DNA from 3 places in the Candidatus Clostridium radicumherbarum genome. Region 1 is predicted to be linked to each of the others. Evidence: predicted binding sites of a transcription regulator. Region 1 holds the regulator's gene; each other region holds the start of a gene.
What was found. Region 1 encodes Rex, which represses fermentation and respiration genes when NADH is low (regulators of the CRP and FNR family bind a similar motif). Its sites were predicted from a motif close to ATTGTTAANNNNTTAACAAT; they were not measured.
Positions count from the first base shown of each region.

Region 1 (6,186 bases):
GAATCTTCTTTCTCTTTGATTCTTTTCGTTCTTTCTAGCTCTTCTACATTCTGGGCATCTTACTGGATCATTTTCAAATCCTTTTTCCTTATAGAAAGCTTGCTCGCCTTCTGTAAATACAAATTCTTTTCCACAATCTTTGCAAACGATGTTTCTATCTGCCATGTTAAAAATCCTCCTTTAATCATAGGGACTAATTTGTTCATAGATCACATTCCCTTAAAATGATTAAAGGGGTAGAAGTGCCTTGAAAAATTAACCCAAAAATATATGAGCTTTGCTCAATAATAATTATATCACACCAATAATAAAATTCAATATACCTTAAAAGTTATATTATAAAAAATATATACAATTATTAGAAGAAGATAGAAAATATTGGATAATTTTTTTAAATAAATAGATTTTGTTAATTTTAGTTGCTAAACTATGAAAATTTGATTAATATATTTATAGTAACATATGGAAAAAGGAAAGGAAGGTAATTTTTTATGCCAAGTACATATTCATTTGATGTAGTTTCAGAAGTTGATATGCAAGAAGTTGACAATGCTGTTAATCAAGCAAGGAAAGAAATAGAGCAGAGATATGACTTTAAAGGAAGCAAAACAGAAATTGAAGTTAATAATGATGAAATAAAAGTCAGCTCTGATGATGAATTTAGGCTAAAAGCTGTTATTGAAATTTTAAAAGCTAAATTTGTAAAAAGAGGAATATCTCCAAAAGCATTAGATTTGGGCAAAATAGAAAAAGCCACTATGGGTACTGTTAAACAAAATGGAAAGCTTGTAAAAGGAATTTCAAAGGAAAAGGCTAAAGAAATAGTAGCAGAAATTAAAAATAGTAAGCTTAAGGTGCAGGCTCAAATCATGGAAAATCAAGTAAGAGTTTCTGCAAAGGACAAGGATGATTTGCAGGCTATTATAGGTTTACTTAAGGGTAAAGACTTTGGAATTGACATGCAGTTTACAAACTATAGATAAGAAGCAAGGGTCGTGATGGGGTGTTAGGAACTATTGTAAATGCTTTAGCTATTATTGGAGGAAGCCTTGTTGGTTTTATTCTTAAAGGCGGGATTCCAAAGAAAATTAATGAAACAATTATTAAGGGCTTAGCCCTTTGCATTTTGGTAATAGGAATATCAGGAGCCATAAAATCTCAAAATATGCTGGTGGTAATCTGTTCTATAGTTATAGGGGCACTTATTGGTGAAGCCATTGATATAGATGCAAGATTATTTAAATTAGGAGATTCAATAGAACGCAAGCTTCAAGGAAAAGGCGGGAAAATTTCTGAAGGCTTTGTAACAGCAAGTTTAGTTTATTGCGTTGGAGCTATGGCCATTGTTGGTTCCTTAAACAGCGGCTTAAAGGGAGATCATAGTATACTCTTTACAAAGTCTGTGCTGGACGGTATTTCAGCAATAATGTTTACTTCTACTTTAGGAATTGGAGTAGCTTTATCGGCAATTCCAGTCTTTTTATACCAAGGAATTATAACAATTGGAGCTTCCTATTTACAAGGCATTTTAACGCAGACAGCTATAATAACTGAAATTTCTGCAGTGGGAAGTGTGCTCATAATGGGACTTGGCTTTAACATGCTTGGACTAACAAAAATAAAGGTTGCAAATTTTCTTCCAGCAGTAATTATTCCGATAATTTATTTTTTGATTTTTTAGATTTTGCTATAAATATACTAAGCCCCACATTTTTTTATAAAAAATATGGGGCTTATCAACATCTGAGTAATAAAAATTAAAGAAGGAAGAATCCTTCTTTAATTTTTTACTTACTATTATTTTTGAACTTTTCTTTAGTATTTTCTTCTTGAGCCTTGTTATCTTGTTTATAGGCTGCACTTCTTGAATGATATTTACAACTGTTAGGACCAGTTGAGGGTTCCTGATGCTCATTTTCTTTTCTTCCCATAGCTTAATCACCATCCTTATAATGCCTGCAATTATAGTATGTGATTATTTTTCATATTTAAACTATGATAAAGATTTATATATTAAAATATCAGTCGTAATTAAATTATTCATGCATTATATAAGTTGTTCCCAATCGGCATATAACTGTTCTAAAATACTGTTTGCAGCGGCGATTTCCTTATTTACCTCTTCACTTTTTTGCGGGTTTGAATAAGTTTCCTTAAGACAAAGAAGGTCTTGTAAGTCTGCTAATTTTTTTTCATTGCTGCTTATTTCGGCTTCGATATTTTTAACTTTTAAAAGTTTTTCTTTTTCCTGCTTTTCCAGTTCTCTTTTTTTCTTTCTTTCATCTTGAATTTGAGTCTTAGTTTTTCCCTGTGCTGCTATTTCTTCTTCAAATCTTAAAGGATTTTTCTTTTTTTCTATATAGTAGCTATAATTACCTAAATATTCTTTAACTCCATCTTCTTTAAGTTCATAAATTTTATTAATTACCTTATTTAAAAAATATCTGTCATGGGAAATAACCAGTACTGTACCATCATAAGTAAGTATGGATTCTTCTAAAGCTTCTCTAGAGGGTATATCTAGATGGTTTGTAGGTTCATCTAAAAGTAAGAAATTAGATTTAGACAGCATTAGTTTTAATAGATTTATTCTGCATTTTTCCCCACCGCTAAGTGTATCAATGTTCTTAAATACATCATCACCTGTGAATAAAAATGCTGCTAAAGCATTTCTAAGCTCTGTAGTAGTCATATTAGGGAAATCATCCCAAACTTCATCTATAACACTTTTTTCAGAATGCAAATTAGATTGCTCCTGATCGTAGTAGCCTATAAAAACATTTTTGCCGAGAACCTTAACACCTGAATCTTTTTCAAGGTTATCCATAATAATTCTAAATAAGGTGGTTTTTCCTCTCCCATTTTCTCCGATTAATGCTGTTCTTTCTCCTCTTTTAATATCTAGGTCCAAGTTTTTAAACAAAAGCTTTTCACTAAAGGCTTTACTTAAATTTTCAATATACAGAACATCATTGCCAGATTTTATTTGTGTTTCAAAGATAATTTTAGCAGCTTTTTTTTCTTTATCAGGCGCCTCAATTCTTACAATCTTATCAAGTGCTTTCTCTCTGCTTTCAGCAGCCTTAATACTTTTTTCTCTATTAAAAGAACGGTAGCGTTCAATTATTTCTTCCTGCCTTTTAATTTCAGCTTGCTGAATATTAAAAGCCTTAAGCTGAACTTCATAATTTTTCTTTTTCAATTCTACAAAAGCAGTATAATTTCCATTATAGCTGTTTACATGCCCGTTAATTAGTTCAAGAGTCTTATTAGTTATAGAATCTAAGAAAAATCTATCATGGGAAATTACAATAACTGTTCCTTTATAATTTTTTAAATATTCTTCAAGCCATTCAATAGCATCTAAATCAAGATGGTTTGTAGGTTCATCTAGTAAAAGGATATCTGGGCTAGTTAATAGCAGTTTACAAAGTGCAACTCTTGTTTTTTGACCGCCGCTTAAGATATTTATGTTTTTATTAAAATCCTCTTCAATAAAACCGAGACCTTTAAAAACTCTATTGATATCTGCTTGATAGGTAAAACCACCTCTGTTATTATAAAGATCTGATAAGGAGGTGTATTCATGAATAATTTTTTCATGATATTCTTTTCTTGAGCTGTCATAGGGCTCATTTAACTTTTCAGTTAACTCCTTTATTCTATTTTCCATTTCAATAAGTTCGCTAAATACTGTTAAGAGTTCATCATAAATAGAATTAGTACTTTCTAAGGCTAAGTGCTGAGATAAGTAGCCAATCCTCTTATTCTTATCAATAAATAAATCGCCCTTATCTTGTTCAAACTGACCCGTTAGAATTTTAAAAAGTGTGGACTTTCCAGCACCATTGGCACCTATTAAACCTGCTTTCTCACCTTCATTTATATTAAAAGTAATTGTATTTAATATAACCTCAATACCATAGCTTTTATTTATTTCCTTACAACTTAAAACTATCACTTTAATCACTCCAAAATTTTTTCATCCATTAGTGTATATTGTACTATGTTATAGAAATATTTAAAAGGGGCATAAAGCTTTACTATTGTTTTATTACTTATTTACAAAAATATTGACAGTAAAAAAAAATTAGGTAATACTATAAAGTATAAATTATTAAACAAATAACTTAATGGATGTGAGGAAAACAATGGATAAAAAGAAAAATAATATATCAATGGCCGTTATAAAAAGACTACCTAAATATCATAGATATTTACAAGAATTATTAGAAAATGATATCGATAGAATATCATCTAAAGAGCTTAGTGAAAAGATAGGCTTTACAGCTTCACAAATAAGGCAAGACCTAAATTGCTTTGGTGATTTTGGTCAGCAGGGTTATGGTTACAATGTAAAAGATTTAAGCAATGAAATACGTTCAATTTTAGGACTGACAAAAGATTACAACACAATAATTATAGGTGCTGGTAACATAGGTCAAGCCATAGCTAATTACACTAGATTTGATAGGTTAGGTTTTTCTCTAATAGGTATTTTTGATGCAAATCCTAAGCTAACTGGATTAAGTATAAGAGATGTTGAAATTAAAGATATTGATACTCTTCCTGAATTTTTGCACAAAAATAAAGTTGATATTGGAATAATATGTGTTCCTAAAAATAGTGCACAAAAGGTTTGTGATGCCTTAATTCAAAATGGAGTTAAAGCTATTTGGAATTTTGCACCTACAGATTTAGAAATTCCTGAGGATGTTGTAGTTGAAAATGTACATTTAAGTGAAAGCTTGCTTACTCTTTCCTATTTATTGAAGGATAGAAACGAAGAATAAACTTATCAGAAAAATTAAACTTTTACAAATATTAAAAATAATACGCTCATTTAATTGAAAGATGAAAATTAAAAGTGTATAATGATAATTGGAGCAAATGCTTCAATTATTTTTATACACTTTTGTTAATATTTTAACATAGTGAAGTTTATTGGGGGGATATGGGTGAATAATATTATATTTGAAAAGGAAAATCATATTGCTATTGTGACTATTAACAGACCTAAAGCTTTAAATGCATTAAATTCAGAAACACTTTTTGAACTAGATCAAACTATAGACGATCTACTTAAAGATGAGGACATTTACGTAGTATTAATTACAGGAGCTGGAGAAAAGGCTTTTGTTGCAGGGGCAGACATCTCAGAAATGAAGGATTTAAATGTATTGCAAGGAAGAAAGTTCAGTATGTTTGGTAATAAGGTTTTTAGGAAGATAGAGAACATGGAGAAACCTGTCATAGCAGTGTTAAACGGTTTCACTTTAGGAGGAGGCTGTGAACTTGCTATGGCTTGTGATATTAGAATTGCTTCTACTAAGGCAAAATTTGGTCAGCCAGAAGTGGGACTAGGTATAACTCCAGGCTTTGGTGGAACTCAGAGATTATCAAGACTGGTTGGAATGGGAATAGCCAAGGAACTACTATATACAGGAAAAGTCATAGATTCAAATGAGGCTTATAGAATTGGCCTTGTTAATAAACTCATAGAACCAGAAATACTTATGGAAGAGGCGAAAAATCTAGCTAATACAATAGCTGCCAATGCGCCTATTGCTATAAAACTATGCAAATCAGCAATTAATAATGGTATGCAAGTGGACATAGACACAGCAATAATGTATGAGGCGGATATCTTTAGCGAGTGTTTTTCAACAAATGATCAGAAAGAAGGCATGGAAGCATTTTTAGAAAAGAGAAGCAAGAAGTTTTCTAATAGTTAATAATTAATATTTACAAGGAAAATGAAGAAGAGTATGAATTGTCCTTAAGGGAAATTTCAATAATCATCTTCAATTATAGATTTGTATGAAGTGGGGGGAAATGTATGGATTTTACATTTACTAGAGAACAGGAATTTGTCAGACAAATGGTTAAGGAATTTGCAGAAAATGAGGTTAAACCAATTGCTGCCGAAATAGATGAGACTGAAAGATTTCCAATGGAAAATGTAAAAAAGATGGCGAAATATAATATGTTGGGCATACCTTTTCCAGTAGAATACGGAGGAGCTGGAGGAGACAATCTTTCTTATATAATTGCAGTTGAGGAATTATCTAAAGTTTGTGGATCAACAGGGGTTATACTTTCAGCGCATACTTCTCTTTGTGCTGGCTTAATTCATCAGTTTGGAAATGCTATGCAGAAGGAGAAATATTTAATACCCCTTGCAAA
Region 1 is NZ_JBJHZY010000002.1:199,564-205,749, reverse strand. Features, by position in the region: gene ACJDUH_RS10870 (zinc-ribbon domain-containing protein) at 1-165, opposite strand, end outside; gene ACJDUH_RS10865 (YajQ family cyclic di-GMP-binding protein) at 492-983, shown strand; gene ACJDUH_RS10860 (DUF554 domain-containing protein) at 1,004-1,681, shown strand; gene ACJDUH_RS10855 (hypothetical protein) at 1,788-1,931, opposite strand; gene ACJDUH_RS10850 (ABC-F family ATP-binding cassette domain-containing protein) at 2,048-3,961, opposite strand; gene ACJDUH_RS10845 (redox-sensing transcriptional repressor Rex) at 4,152-4,793, shown strand; gene ACJDUH_RS10840 (short-chain-enoyl-CoA hydratase) at 4,953-5,735, shown strand; gene ACJDUH_RS10835 (acyl-CoA dehydrogenase) at 5,840-6,186, shown strand, end outside.

Region 2 (6,186 bases), on a different contig from region 1:
GTTATTTTAGCACATATATTGCCTAGCTTACCTTACATGATAAAGGCAATGATGGTTTCCTTTAATACATTAAACACTAATCTTGAAGATCAGGCATCAATTCTAGGTGCAAACAGGGCAAAGAAATTTTACTATATTATTTTTCCTCATTTGTTGCCTTCAATATTTGCAGGTGCAAGCCTTACTTTTTTAATATCCTCTAGTCAATACTTTTTGACTTTATTAGTAGGAGGAGGAAAAGTAGCTACTTTAGCTATAATAATGATTCCCTTTATAAATGGAGGAGATAAGGCTATCGGTTCTGTTTATAGTTTAATATTTTCTATTGTAGCATTGATTAATATCTCAATTTTAGATTTTGTATTAAAGACTTATTATAAAAATAAACACTTTAAAATACTTTAACTTTTGGAGTGGGGGAAATTATGCCTAAATTTGAACTTATAAACATAGAGAAAACCTTTCAAGGAAATAACAAATTAGATCATAAAGATGCTTTTATCTTATCAGATATAAACCTAAAAATTGAAGACGGAGAATTTGTTTCAATACTAGGACCTTCCGGCTGCGGGAAAACCACACTTTTAAAGCTTATGACGGGACTTATAAAGCCTGATAAAGGCAGAATATTAGAAGATAATAAGGACATTACTGATATGCCGGTTGAGAAGAGAAATTATGCTATGGTAGCACAGCAGCCCTTATTGTTTCCTAACATGGATTTATTAGATAATATATGTTTTGGTCTTAAAATGAAGAAAATAAATAAAGCTCAGAGGATTACTGAAGCATTGGATATGATTAATAAACTTAAACTTAATGGACTTGAAAAAAGGTATCCATCTCAGCTAAGTGGAGGACAATGCCAAAGAGGGGCTATTGCAAGAGCGCTTGTAGTAAAGCCTAAAGCTCTTTTCTTGGATGAAGCTTTTAATGCCTTGGATGAAGAATTAAGATTGGAACTTACAAGTTTTATCAGAGCTTATCATAAAAATAATGGCTTAACAACAATTCTGGTAACCCATGATAAGGATGAAGCCAATTACTTATCTGATAGAATTATTAATATATAAATGAATTTATAATAGTTGAGCTAAAAAGTAATTTTGATATATAATATTAAATGAATAAGCTTCTAGGAGGTAACTAAAGATGGATTTAGAAAGTATAAAGAGTTCAATTGCAGCAAATGTATATCATATTCCTGCAGAAAAAAAGGTAGCAATGCATAAGCATGATAGACATGATGAAATATTTTACTGTATACAAGGCGAAGGCTTTGGTGTACTTGAGGAAAGTGAAGTTGAACTTTCTGTTGGCAAGGCTTTTATTGTTCCAGCAGGCAGCATGCATGCCTTAAGATCAGATAAGGAAATGTATGTAGCTTCATTTTTAGTGCCAAAACTCTAATTTAAAACAAATGGCATACATAAGAGTTATTACTATAAATAAGTAATGACTCTTATGTATGCCATTATTATTATCTGATAGAATTATTAATATGATATAATAATTATTAAAGCAATAATTGAAAGGTTTAATAATAGCAGCAAACAATAAAATGGTGCTTCACAATAGTTTTCTCAATATAAAATCAATACTTTTTGTATTAAAGGAGAAGTTTATGAAACACAATGCTAAAGCTTTGATAAGTGAATCATTTAAACAGTTATTAGCCAAGAAATCTATAGATAAGCTAACTGTGAAAGGACTTTGTGAATATTGCGGAGTAAACAGGCAGACCTTTTATAATCACTTTACTGATATTATGGACGTTTTTAAATTCGTATTTTTTCAGGAACTATCAATAGAAATTGCGCAAAATAGAACCTTTGAAACCTGGGGTGGTGGTTTCATGGCTACAATGAATTATCTGAAGAAGAATTCAAAAATGATTTTGCATGTATATAATTCTTCTTATTGGCCTGAAACCAATATCTACCTTACAGGTCTGTCTTACAGACTGCTGGATTCCGTAGTGGATGAGTGCATCGAAAAGTTAGGAGTAAAACTAGAAACTAAGGATAAAAATTTCATTATAAATTTCTATATACATGTGTTTAATGGTCTTATGATAGATTGGGTAAGTGAAGGAATGGAAGAGGAACCGGAAATTATTCTTAAGAAGCTTTTGATTATGATATCAGGAAGTATTCCTCGCTCTGTAGCTGCCTTTGTAAAAGAAGAAATAAAATAAATTTTTAATATATAAATAAAAGTGTTAAAATAGACACTTTTATTTTTTTGTCTATTGATAAAAGATTAACAAAAATTATACAATATATGTATAAAACACTAATTTTATATATTAGGGGGTATATTATGTTTGTGTTCAACTATAGTCAAGGGGCATCAGCATTAAGTGTATGGGGAGTTTGGATAATTGTTTTTATATCACTTTTTGGCTTTAATGAGGCAGCTCGTAGATGGAAATATGTAGGCTTTTTCAGCTTTGTTATTTTGCCGCTGACACTTTCAATATTATGGTTTACGGTATTAAATGAAACAACTTATACAGATTGGTTTCATTTAGCAAAGGTGTATTCTTCCACAGCTGGATGTATAGGCTTTTGGTGCATCAGGCACGTTAAGTTTAGAAACAAAGTCACAGGCATAGAATGGAAACTATCTGATAAAAAGTGGGCACTATGTTTTCCACCTCTTATTCTTGCAATAAACATTATGGAAGCAGTAATCCGTGATTTTCAAGTGGGTATTCAATATGCTGGTGGAGGAAATTTAGTAGATGAGGCCATGTATGTACTTGGAGGGCCTTGGAATTTTATGAACGGTATAGCTGGTATTTTAAACATAATAACTATAACAGGATGGCTTGGAATTTGTATAAAAAAACAGACGGCTAATGATGGCAGCAAAGATATGCTGTGGCCTGATATGCTGTGGTTTTGGATAATAGCTTATGATTTATGGAACTTTGCCTATACTTACAATTGTCTTCCGGGTCATTCCTGGTATTGCGGTTTTGCTCTGCTGCTAGCTCCAACTCTCTGTGCATTTACAGTGGGAAAAGGAGCATGGCTTCAGCATCGTGCACAAACCTTGGCAATATGGTGTATGTTTGCACAGACCTTCCCAGCATTTATTGACAAAGGGGCCTTTGCAGTATCATCCTCCTATAATAAAATACCGCTGTTTGCATTCAGCCTGTCAGCTTTACTTGCAAATATAGGAGTATTTATCTACATGATTTATAAAGTAGTTAAAACAAAGAGAAATCCTTATCTTGGGGAACTTTATACAGATCTTAAGGAATATAAGGAAATCAAGGCACTTGAAGAGGGCGTATCATTAAATCAAGGTAATGTTTTTAATTTATAAAAAAGATAATAATGTAACTTTAATAAATGAGGGTGTGAAGCATATGGATGCATATAAAGTTTTGGAAATTAAACAAAGTGTTTTTGAAGATAACGATAAACAAGCAGCTCTCCTTAGGGAGGAATTAAAAAAGAATAAGACATTTTTATTGAATTTAATGTCATCACCAGGTTCCGGTAAAACAACAACTGTTTTAAGAACTATTGAAGCCTTGAAGGATGAAATGAGCATTGGAGTTTTAGAAGCAGATATTGACTCAGAGGTGGATGCTCATACTGTTTCAAAAACTGGGGTAAAAGTAATCCAGCTGCATACAGGGGGAATGTGCCATCTGGATGCAGGTATGACTAAACAAGGCCTGCTAGGGCTTGGAACAGAAGAACTTGAGTTTGTAATCTTAGAAAATGTAGGGAATTTGGTATGTCCAGCAGAATTTGATACAGGAGCATCAAAAAATGCCATGATTTTAAGTGTACCCGAGGGAGATGACAAACCGCTAAAGTACCCTCTAATGTTTTCAATTGTGGATGTTGTATTAATTAACAAAATTGATGCAATAGCTAATTTTGATTTTGATTTTAAGAAAGTAGAAGAGCGTGTTAAAAAATTGAATCCTAATATCAAGGTTATACCCATATCTGCAAAAAATAGTCAGGGAATTGATGAATGGATTAATTGGATTCGCAGCGAAGTTAAAAACTGGAATAAGGCATAATGCCATAGTGAAATATTACTTGGGGGGGAATGAATGTGGTTAAGAAAAAAGTACTTGAAATGGCCAATAAGATTGCTGCTGGAATTACAGGAGGACTTATAAAAGTAAAGCCAGAAGATCCGGAATATAGAATTTTTGAGCCTCTTGTTACAGATGAAATGGCAGAAGTAGCACTTTGTCTTGAAATAAGAAAACCTAAAACTGTAGAAGAGGTTGCTGCTAAGTGCAGAAAGCCAGTTGAAGAGGTAGAGAAAATGCTTTATCAAATGGCTTTAGATGGAGTTATAAAATTAGAAATAATAGATGGTGTTAATCAATACTGTTTAGAGCTGTTTGTTCCAGGCTGTATGGAATACATGGTGGATAACAAAGTAAACTTGGAGAAGTACCCAGTAATTGGTCAGTGTTTTGAAGAATATACAAGAAAATTAGGTGCATTAATGGCAGGAAATATTCCAGTTGGCTTAGGTGTAATGAGAGTTATTCCGGTTCAAAGTGCTATTGATGGAGATACAAGAAAAGCTTCTTATGAGGAAATAGAATATATTCTTAATAATAATGATCGTTTTGCTGTTACGGATTGTGCCTGTCGTGCATCTATGAGAATCCTTGGACAAGGATGTGGTCATAGAGTTGAGGATATATGCCTTAGGCTTGGTCCAGTTGCCGATTATTATATTCGTACAGGAAGAGGCAAAGAAGTTACTAAGGAGGAAGCATTTAATATTTGCAAACAAGCTGAAAAAGAAGGGCTAATGCATCAGATACCTAATTTATCAGGTCCAGGAAATGCCCTTGCTATTTGTAATTGCTGTGGATGTTCTTGTTTTGGACTTAGAAATACAAATCTTTATAGAAATCCTGATTGGTCTAGATCAAACTATATTTCACAAGTGGATACAGATAAATGTGTTGCTTGTGGAGAATGTGTAGAAAACTGTCCATCAAATGCTTTAAGATTGGGTCAAAAATTATGCTTAAAGAAACCTATTGAGATTCCTAAGGAAAAAGATACTCCATATGATACTAAATGGGGAAAAGACAAGTGGGATTTTGATTATCGTCATCGTAAAGTTGTTGATGAGAGTGGAACAAGTCCATGTAAAACTGGATGTCCAGCTCATATAGCAGTTCAAGGATATATTAAGATGGCATCACAAGGAAAATATAGAGATGCATTAGAGCTTATAAAGAGAGAAAATCCATTACCAGCTATCTGCGGACGTATTTGTCCAAGAAATTGTGAAGCTGTTTGTACTAGAGGAGATGTGGATGAACCACTTGCAGTTGATGAAATTAAAAAATTTATTGCTGATCAGGATTTAAATGCTAAGCACCGCTATGTACCTGAAAAAATGGTAAAAAGAGCAGGGAAAATTGCTGTAATTGGTGCTGGCCCTGCAGGACTTTCTTGCGCATATTTCCTAGCTGTTAATGGATATGAAGTAACAGTGTTTGAAAAGCAAAATGCCTTAGGTGGTATGCTAACACTTGGAATTCCTTCCTTCAGGCTAGAAAAAGAGGTTGTAGAGTCAGAGATTGATGTACTCAAAGAATTAGGAGTAGAATTTAAAACAGGAGTTGAAGTTGGTAAGGACGTAACAATTCCTGAATTAAGAAAACAGGGCTATAATGCATTTTATATAGCAATAGGTGCACAAGAAGGAAGAAGTCTTGGGCTTGAAGGTGAAAGTTCTGAAGGAGTAATGACTGGTGTAGAGTTCCTACTTAGAGTAAACCTTGGTGAAGATTTAAGGTTAGAAGGATCTGCAGTTATTATCGGTGGAGGAAATGTTGCTATTGATGTTGCTAGAACTGCTGAGAGAATTGGTGCTTTAAGAGTAGATATGTTCTGCTTAGAGAGCAGAGAAGAAATGCCTGCTCTTGATGAAGAAATTGAAGAAGCAGAGGCAGAAGGAATTGAGATAAATAATTCATGGGGTCCAAAGAGAATTGTAGTAGAAAATGGTCATGTAGTTGGAGTGGAATTTAAAAAATGTATTTCTGTTTTCGATGAAAATAAGAGATTTAATCCTAAATTTGATGAAAATACAACAAAGATTGTAAAAACAAACCATGTATTGATTTCAATTGGTCAAGGAATAGATTGGGGCTCATTATTAGAAGGCTCT
Region 2 is NZ_JBJHZY010000001.1:503,417-509,602, forward strand. Features, by position in the region: gene ACJDUH_RS02465 (ABC transporter permease) at 1-405, shown strand, start outside; gene ACJDUH_RS02470 (ABC transporter ATP-binding protein) at 426-1,073, shown strand; gene ACJDUH_RS02475 (cupin domain-containing protein) at 1,153-1,410, shown strand; gene ACJDUH_RS02480 (TetR/AcrR family transcriptional regulator) at 1,625-2,197, shown strand; gene ACJDUH_RS02485 (DUF5692 family protein) at 2,323-3,339, shown strand; gene hypB (hydrogenase nickel incorporation protein HypB) at 3,383-4,054, shown strand; gene ACJDUH_RS02495 (FAD-dependent oxidoreductase) at 4,090-6,186, shown strand, end outside.
Region 2: ACJDUH_RS02485 (DUF5692 family protein) is a predicted target of Rex. The motif match lies at 2,251-2,270, and genes of this name have one in related genera.

Region 3 (6,186 bases), on a different contig from region 1:
TATATGAAAACTTCTTATTTGGCGTAAATATGACTGGTAAGCAGCTTAAGGATTGGATGGAATTCTCAGCTAGATATTATAGAAAAGTGAATAATCCAACAGATGCCATAGAAGCAGAGTATACAATAGACAAAGATGGGAAAAAAGTTCAAACAATTATGGATTATAACTTGGATCAATTGTATGGGGCTACCTATGATTTAGACTTAACTCAACCAGCTTGTACAACAGATGCTAATGGAAGAGTAGTTATTGGTGGCACTGGAAGAATAAAAAATCTTAAGTTTAATGGAAAGCTTGTAAAGGATACAGATGTATTCAAAGTAGCAATAAACAACTATAGATACAACGGTGGCGGCGGATTCATGGCTGCAGCAGGTTTAACACCTGGTAGTGCTGCAACAATAGCTGCAACCTATTATGATTCTGCTAAGGCTCTTGGAGATGACGGACAAGTTAGAAACATGATGTTCAAATATGTTCAAGATAATAAAACAATTACTCCAACTAACAGTAAGAACTGGAAGGTTTGGACTGTAGCTGTTAGAGACCAGAATATTGTAGTACCAAATGATACTACAACTGTAGTTGATACTATAAAATCTTCGCCAGATAAGGCTATTACTAATGTAAATATAGACACAAATACAATAGTTTCTAAGGATATATTTACTGCGATAGCTGGAAAAGACCAGACTGTAATCTTCCAAAAGGATGGAGTAACTTGGACATTTAATGGACTTGATATTAAGCCAGAGTTAATAAAAGACATAGATTTATCCTTAAAGACCGTTAGTGCTGATCTTAAGGCTAAAGAAACAGCTAAAGCTAAGGCTATAGTAGGCAAAGATGTTGCTATCGCCTCCTTCTCCTTTGCATATGAAGGTAAACTACCAGGAAAAGCTGATATTAAAATATTTATAGGCAAGGATTGGGCTAATAGAACTGTAAATGTATTAAGATACTTTGCAGATAAGAACACATATGAAGTTGCACAAAAGGATGTAGCTGTAGATGCTGAAGGATACATTATATTTACAACAGATCATTGCAGTGATTACTTCGTAATAGATAACACAGCAATTTCTTCCTCTAAGCTTCCTCAAACTGGTTCAGCAGTTGACTTTACAATGGTTGTAGACTTTGGTGCATTAATTGCAGCTTTAGGAGTAGCAGTAGTTATCTATGACAGAAAAAAGAAAAAGGTTAATGCTTAATTACTAAAACTAGCTTAAAAAATAAAATGGCTGCAGGAGTAAAATCCTGCAGCTATTAACTTATGTTTAATTGCATATGAAGGCTTCTATATTTATAATAGGTACTTTAGCCAATATCCAAAGGTTTAAATTCCATACCCAGCATATCCAAAAATCTTCTGATAAATTTATTGGTTTTACCCAAAGGCCGGTATAGTCCTTAAGCCATATATAAGTGATTTTAAAGAAACAAGGAGTAAAGGTTATGGGCATAATATTATTAGACTTCGGAGGCCTGCACATGCCAAGTGCTCTTGCTCTATATATATCAGGAATATAATTTGGTGGAGGATGCAAGGGTGCATCAAAGGATTCTTTGGTTATTTCGCCTACAGGCGAAGGATCGTATTTACCTCAGCATCTCATCATAGCTTTTTTCTTAATGACAGGTAAAGCTTTCAATTTTTCTAAGATCCATTCCAAAATAAACCCATCTGCGGCCATCCCATCTATAGCCAGCTATTGAAGTTCTTCCAACATGGGTTATATAAGCCCAGAAGGAATCACCATTCCTTAACCAAATATAAGAAAATCTAAATTTACAGGGCGCTATAGCACCGGGATCTACAGCGTGTGTAGAAATACCGCCATGCATATGTGGTTCTTGTGGCTTTGGAGGCTTATACCCTGGTGGTGGAGATGACGGCATACCTTGATGTCCGCCATGGCCTCCAGGTGGCATTCCAGGATGTCCACCAGGTCCAACTGGCGGCCTTGGTGGTGGATTATTTCCACCTGGGAAATGCTGCTGTCTAAAATATGGGCAAGTGTAAATTGGAATAAACTCAGTAAAGTCATCATTAATTTCATCAAAGTTAAATCTATAGCTTCTGTCCATATTGGTTGCTACATCTTCATCAGGTTCGAATAATTCTTCATATTCAGGTAGGCTTTTATCTTTGCTTTGCTCATTATCAGTATTTTTTTCATCAAAGATTTCTTTATCGCCATAATTAAGATTCATTTTCAGACTCCTTTAAAAAAGATTACAGTACATTTTATGCTATAGTTTTGAAATTGGTTAATAATTTATTATTTAGAGCAAAAAGAATATGATATAATATACCTAATAATTCAGATTTCAAATTGACGATGAGGAGCAGCAACCGATGAAAGTAATGGAATTTATAGTTAAGATGACCTCTGCTTATACAGATGTTCAACTAGTAAAAAGCGGCTGGAAGGTAGAGGAGAAGGATAAGCTTTACACAAGAATTAAAGGAAAGTACAAATTTAGTTATATTATTAAAAGTTTTGGCAAAATAAGAATAAGTGAAATGACTGCACATTATGCCGCAGAAGATGCGGTCCTTGAGTTAGATAATTTGATAGAATTTGATTTTGAAGAAGCTTGGAGTATTTTATGGAATAAAAGCTATGAGCCTCAGTCTCTTGAAATTTTAATAAAGGGAAATATATTTGAGAAGTTAATCGATAAAGGATGGAAGCCTGCTGTTACAGGAGTCATTGATTATGTCCAAGACGACTACGATTTGAGCTATTACTATCCTTCCCCTGAAAGTGAAAATCTGTATAAGATTGTTGATGATAATCCTGGAGATGTACTATTATATGTGAGAAAAATTACTGCTGCATTAAGTTAATGCGGTATTTTTTCAGTATTGAATTGTTAAATAATAAACAAAGAATTATGATTTTATCTTATTTTCTATTGAAGATAAATTTATAAATAAATAAAAAACGTTTACAGATAAGTTGATATTCCTATGTTTGGGGAGTAGGGATTTAAAAAATACTTTGTGTAAAGTTTAACAAAAACTATTGCATTTTAAATTAAAAGGCTTTATAATAAAAACATAGTTAAATATTTAACAAACAAGTTCTGTAGGAGGAATTATTATGAAGGTAACAAATTTAGAAGAACTTATGCAAAGAATGGAACAGGTTAAAGCAGCTCAAAAGAAATTCTCAACTTACTCACAGGATCAGGTAGATGAAATATTTCGACAAGCTGCAATGGCAGCAAATAATGCAAGAATTAAATTAGCTAAAATGGCAGTTGAAGAAACAGGAATGGGAATAGTAGAAGATAAGGTAATTAAAAATCACTTTGCTTCTGAATATATATATAACCAATATAAAGATGAAAAAACCTGTGGTGTTATAGAAACAGATGAGGCTTTTGGATTAACAAAAGTAGCAGAACCAATAGGAGTTATTGCAGCTATAGTTCCAACAACAAATCCAACCTCAACAGCAATTTTTAAGGCGTTAATAGCTTTAAAAACTAGAAATGGAATAATCTTTTCTCCTCATCCAAGAGCTAAGATGTCAACTATAGCTGCTGCAAAAATAGTTTTAGAAGCTGCAGTAAAAGCTGGTGCACCAGATGGAATTATAGGATGGATAGATGAACCTACAGTTGAACTTTCACAGATGGTAATGTCAGAGGCTGACATAATATTAGCTACAGGTGGTCCTGGCATGGTAAAAGCTGCATATTCTTCAGGTAAACCTGCAATTGGAGTTGGAGCAGGAAACACTCCTGCAATAATAGATGAAACAGCTCATATAAAAATGGCTGTAAGTTCTATTCTTCTTTCAAAAACTTTTGATAATGGTGTAATATGTGCTTCTGAGCAAACTGTTATTGTTATGGATGAAGTATATGAGGAAGCTCGAAAAGAATTTGAGGAAAGAGGAGCTTATTTCTTAAAGGGTGAAGAAGTTGACAAAGTAAGAAAAACTATTTTAATTAATGGCTCTTTAAATTCAAAAATAGTAGGACAACCAGCAGCTAAAATAGCAGAAATGGCTGGTGTAAAGGTAGCTGAAGAAACTAAAGTGCTAATAGGAGAAGTAGAATCTGTAGAACTTGAAGAGGCCTTTTCTCATGAAAAGTTATCTCCTGTACTTGGAATGTATAGAGTAAAAAGCTTTGATGAAGCCCTTAAAAAGGCAGCAAGATTAGTTGAATTAGGCGGATTTGGACATACTTCTGTATTGTATACAGACCAAGTAAAATCAAAGGAAAGAATTGAAAAGTTCGGAGCAGCAATGAAAACCGGAAGAACGATAGTAAACATGCCTTCCTCTCAAGGTGCCATCGGAGATATTTATAACTTTAGACTTGCACCATCTTTAACACTAGGCTGTGGCAGCTGGGGTGGAAACTCAGTATCTGAAAACGTAGGAGTAAAACATCTTCTAAACATTAAAAATGTAGCTTTAAGGAGAGAGAATATGCTTTGGTTTAGGGTTCCAGAAAAAATATACTTCAAATTTGGTTGTCTTCCAGTCGCTTTGCGAGAACTTAAAGATTTAGGTAAGAAAAAGGCCTTCATTGTTACTGATAAGGTATTATATGATTTAGGCTTCATAGATATTGTTATAAAAGTTCTAGAGGAAATAGGAATTGATTACAAGGTGTTTTATGACGTTGCTCCAGATCCTACACTTGCTACTGCAAGAAAAGGTGCTGCAGAAATGGCAAGTTTTAAACCTGATACAGTAATCGCAGTAGGTGGAGGCTCACCTATGGACGCTGCTAAAATCATGTGGGTACTTTATGAGCATCCGGAAGTTCGCTTTGAAGATTTGGCTATGAGATTTATGGATATTCGTAAGAGAGTTTATACCTTCCCTAAAATGGGCGAAAAGGCTATGATGGTAGCAATACCAACCTCTGCAGGAACTGGTTCAGAAGTAACACCTTTTGCAGTTATAACTGATGAGAAAACAGAAGTGAAATACCCATTAGCTGACTATGAATTAACTCCTGATATGGCAATTGTAGACGCTGAGCTTATGATGAAGATGCCAAAGGGCTTAACAGCAGCTTCGGGAATAGATGCTCTTACACATGCCTTAGAAGCCTATGTATCAGTATTAGCTTCAGAGTATACCAATGGATTAGCACTTGAGGCTATAAGGTTGATATTTAAGTATTTACCAGCTGCTTATAATGAAGGTACTACAAACATTAAGGCAAGAGAAAAAATGGCTCACGCTTCAACTATGGCAGGAATGGCTTTTGCAAATGCTTTTTTAGGAGTTTGTCATTCAATGGCTCATAAGCTCGGATCAATGCATCATATTCCTCATGGAATAGCTAATGCCTTAATGATCGACGAAGTCATTAAATATAATGCGGTAGATAATCCAAGAAAGCAAGCAGCTTTTCCACAATATAAATATCCAAATGCGAAATTTAGGTATGCAAGAATTGCTGACTATTTAAATCTTGGTGGAAGTTCAGAAGATGAAAAGGTTGAATTATTAATAAAGGCTATACAAGACTTAAAGGCACAGGTTAATATGCCAAAATCTATAAAGGAAGTAGGAGTTTCAGAAAAGAATTTCTATATAACTTTAGATGAAATGTCTGAACAGGCCTTTGATGACCAGTGTACAGGAGCAAATCCAAGATATCCATTAATAAGTGAAATAAAGCAAATGTATATTAACGCTTACGAAAATTAATTCTGCTTTTAATTGAATCAAGTAAACCTTGTTTTTAAAAATAAATTGATTAATAAAATGCAAGCATAAGGAAAAAGGAGAGTTTATTTGATTTTCTACAATAAGCGATATTAAATACCATATATAGAGTTAATTGATAGCATATTATAATATTTAAGAATTGTAATTATACAAGAAACTCAGTAAAATATGAAATATAACATATTTTATATGGAGGTTTCAAAAATGGGATTTTTAAGATGGCTTGGTGGTATAGTAGTATTTTTCTGGGTTTTAGGCTTTATTTTTAGAATGGGTGGTAGATTTATTCATTTACTATTAGTTGTTGCAGCCCTTGTTTATTTATATGATCTTTTCTTTGGAAGAAAAAGAAATATTAAATAAGGTGGTGACCTAGTTAATGGATTTTGAAGAGCTTAAAAATTATTGCTTAAGTAAAAAGGGCGTAGCTGAAACTTACCCCTTTGATGATAAAACTACGGTTTTT
Region 3 is NZ_JBJHZY010000001.1:1,183,423-1,189,608, forward strand. Features, by position in the region: gene ACJDUH_RS05595 (bifunctional metallophosphatase/5'-nucleotidase) at 1-1,217, shown strand, start outside; gene ACJDUH_RS05600 (hypothetical protein) at 1,284-1,553, opposite strand; gene ACJDUH_RS05605 (hypothetical protein) at 1,636-2,220, opposite strand; gene ACJDUH_RS05610 (hypothetical protein) at 2,366-2,860, shown strand; gene adhE (bifunctional acetaldehyde-CoA/alcohol dehydrogenase) at 3,117-5,699, shown strand; gene ACJDUH_RS05620 (lmo0937 family membrane protein) at 5,925-6,083, shown strand; gene ACJDUH_RS05625 (MmcQ/YjbR family DNA-binding protein) at 6,100-6,186, shown strand, end outside.
Region 3: adhE (bifunctional acetaldehyde-CoA/alcohol dehydrogenase) is a predicted target of Rex. The motif match lies at 3,074-3,093, and genes of this name have one in related genera.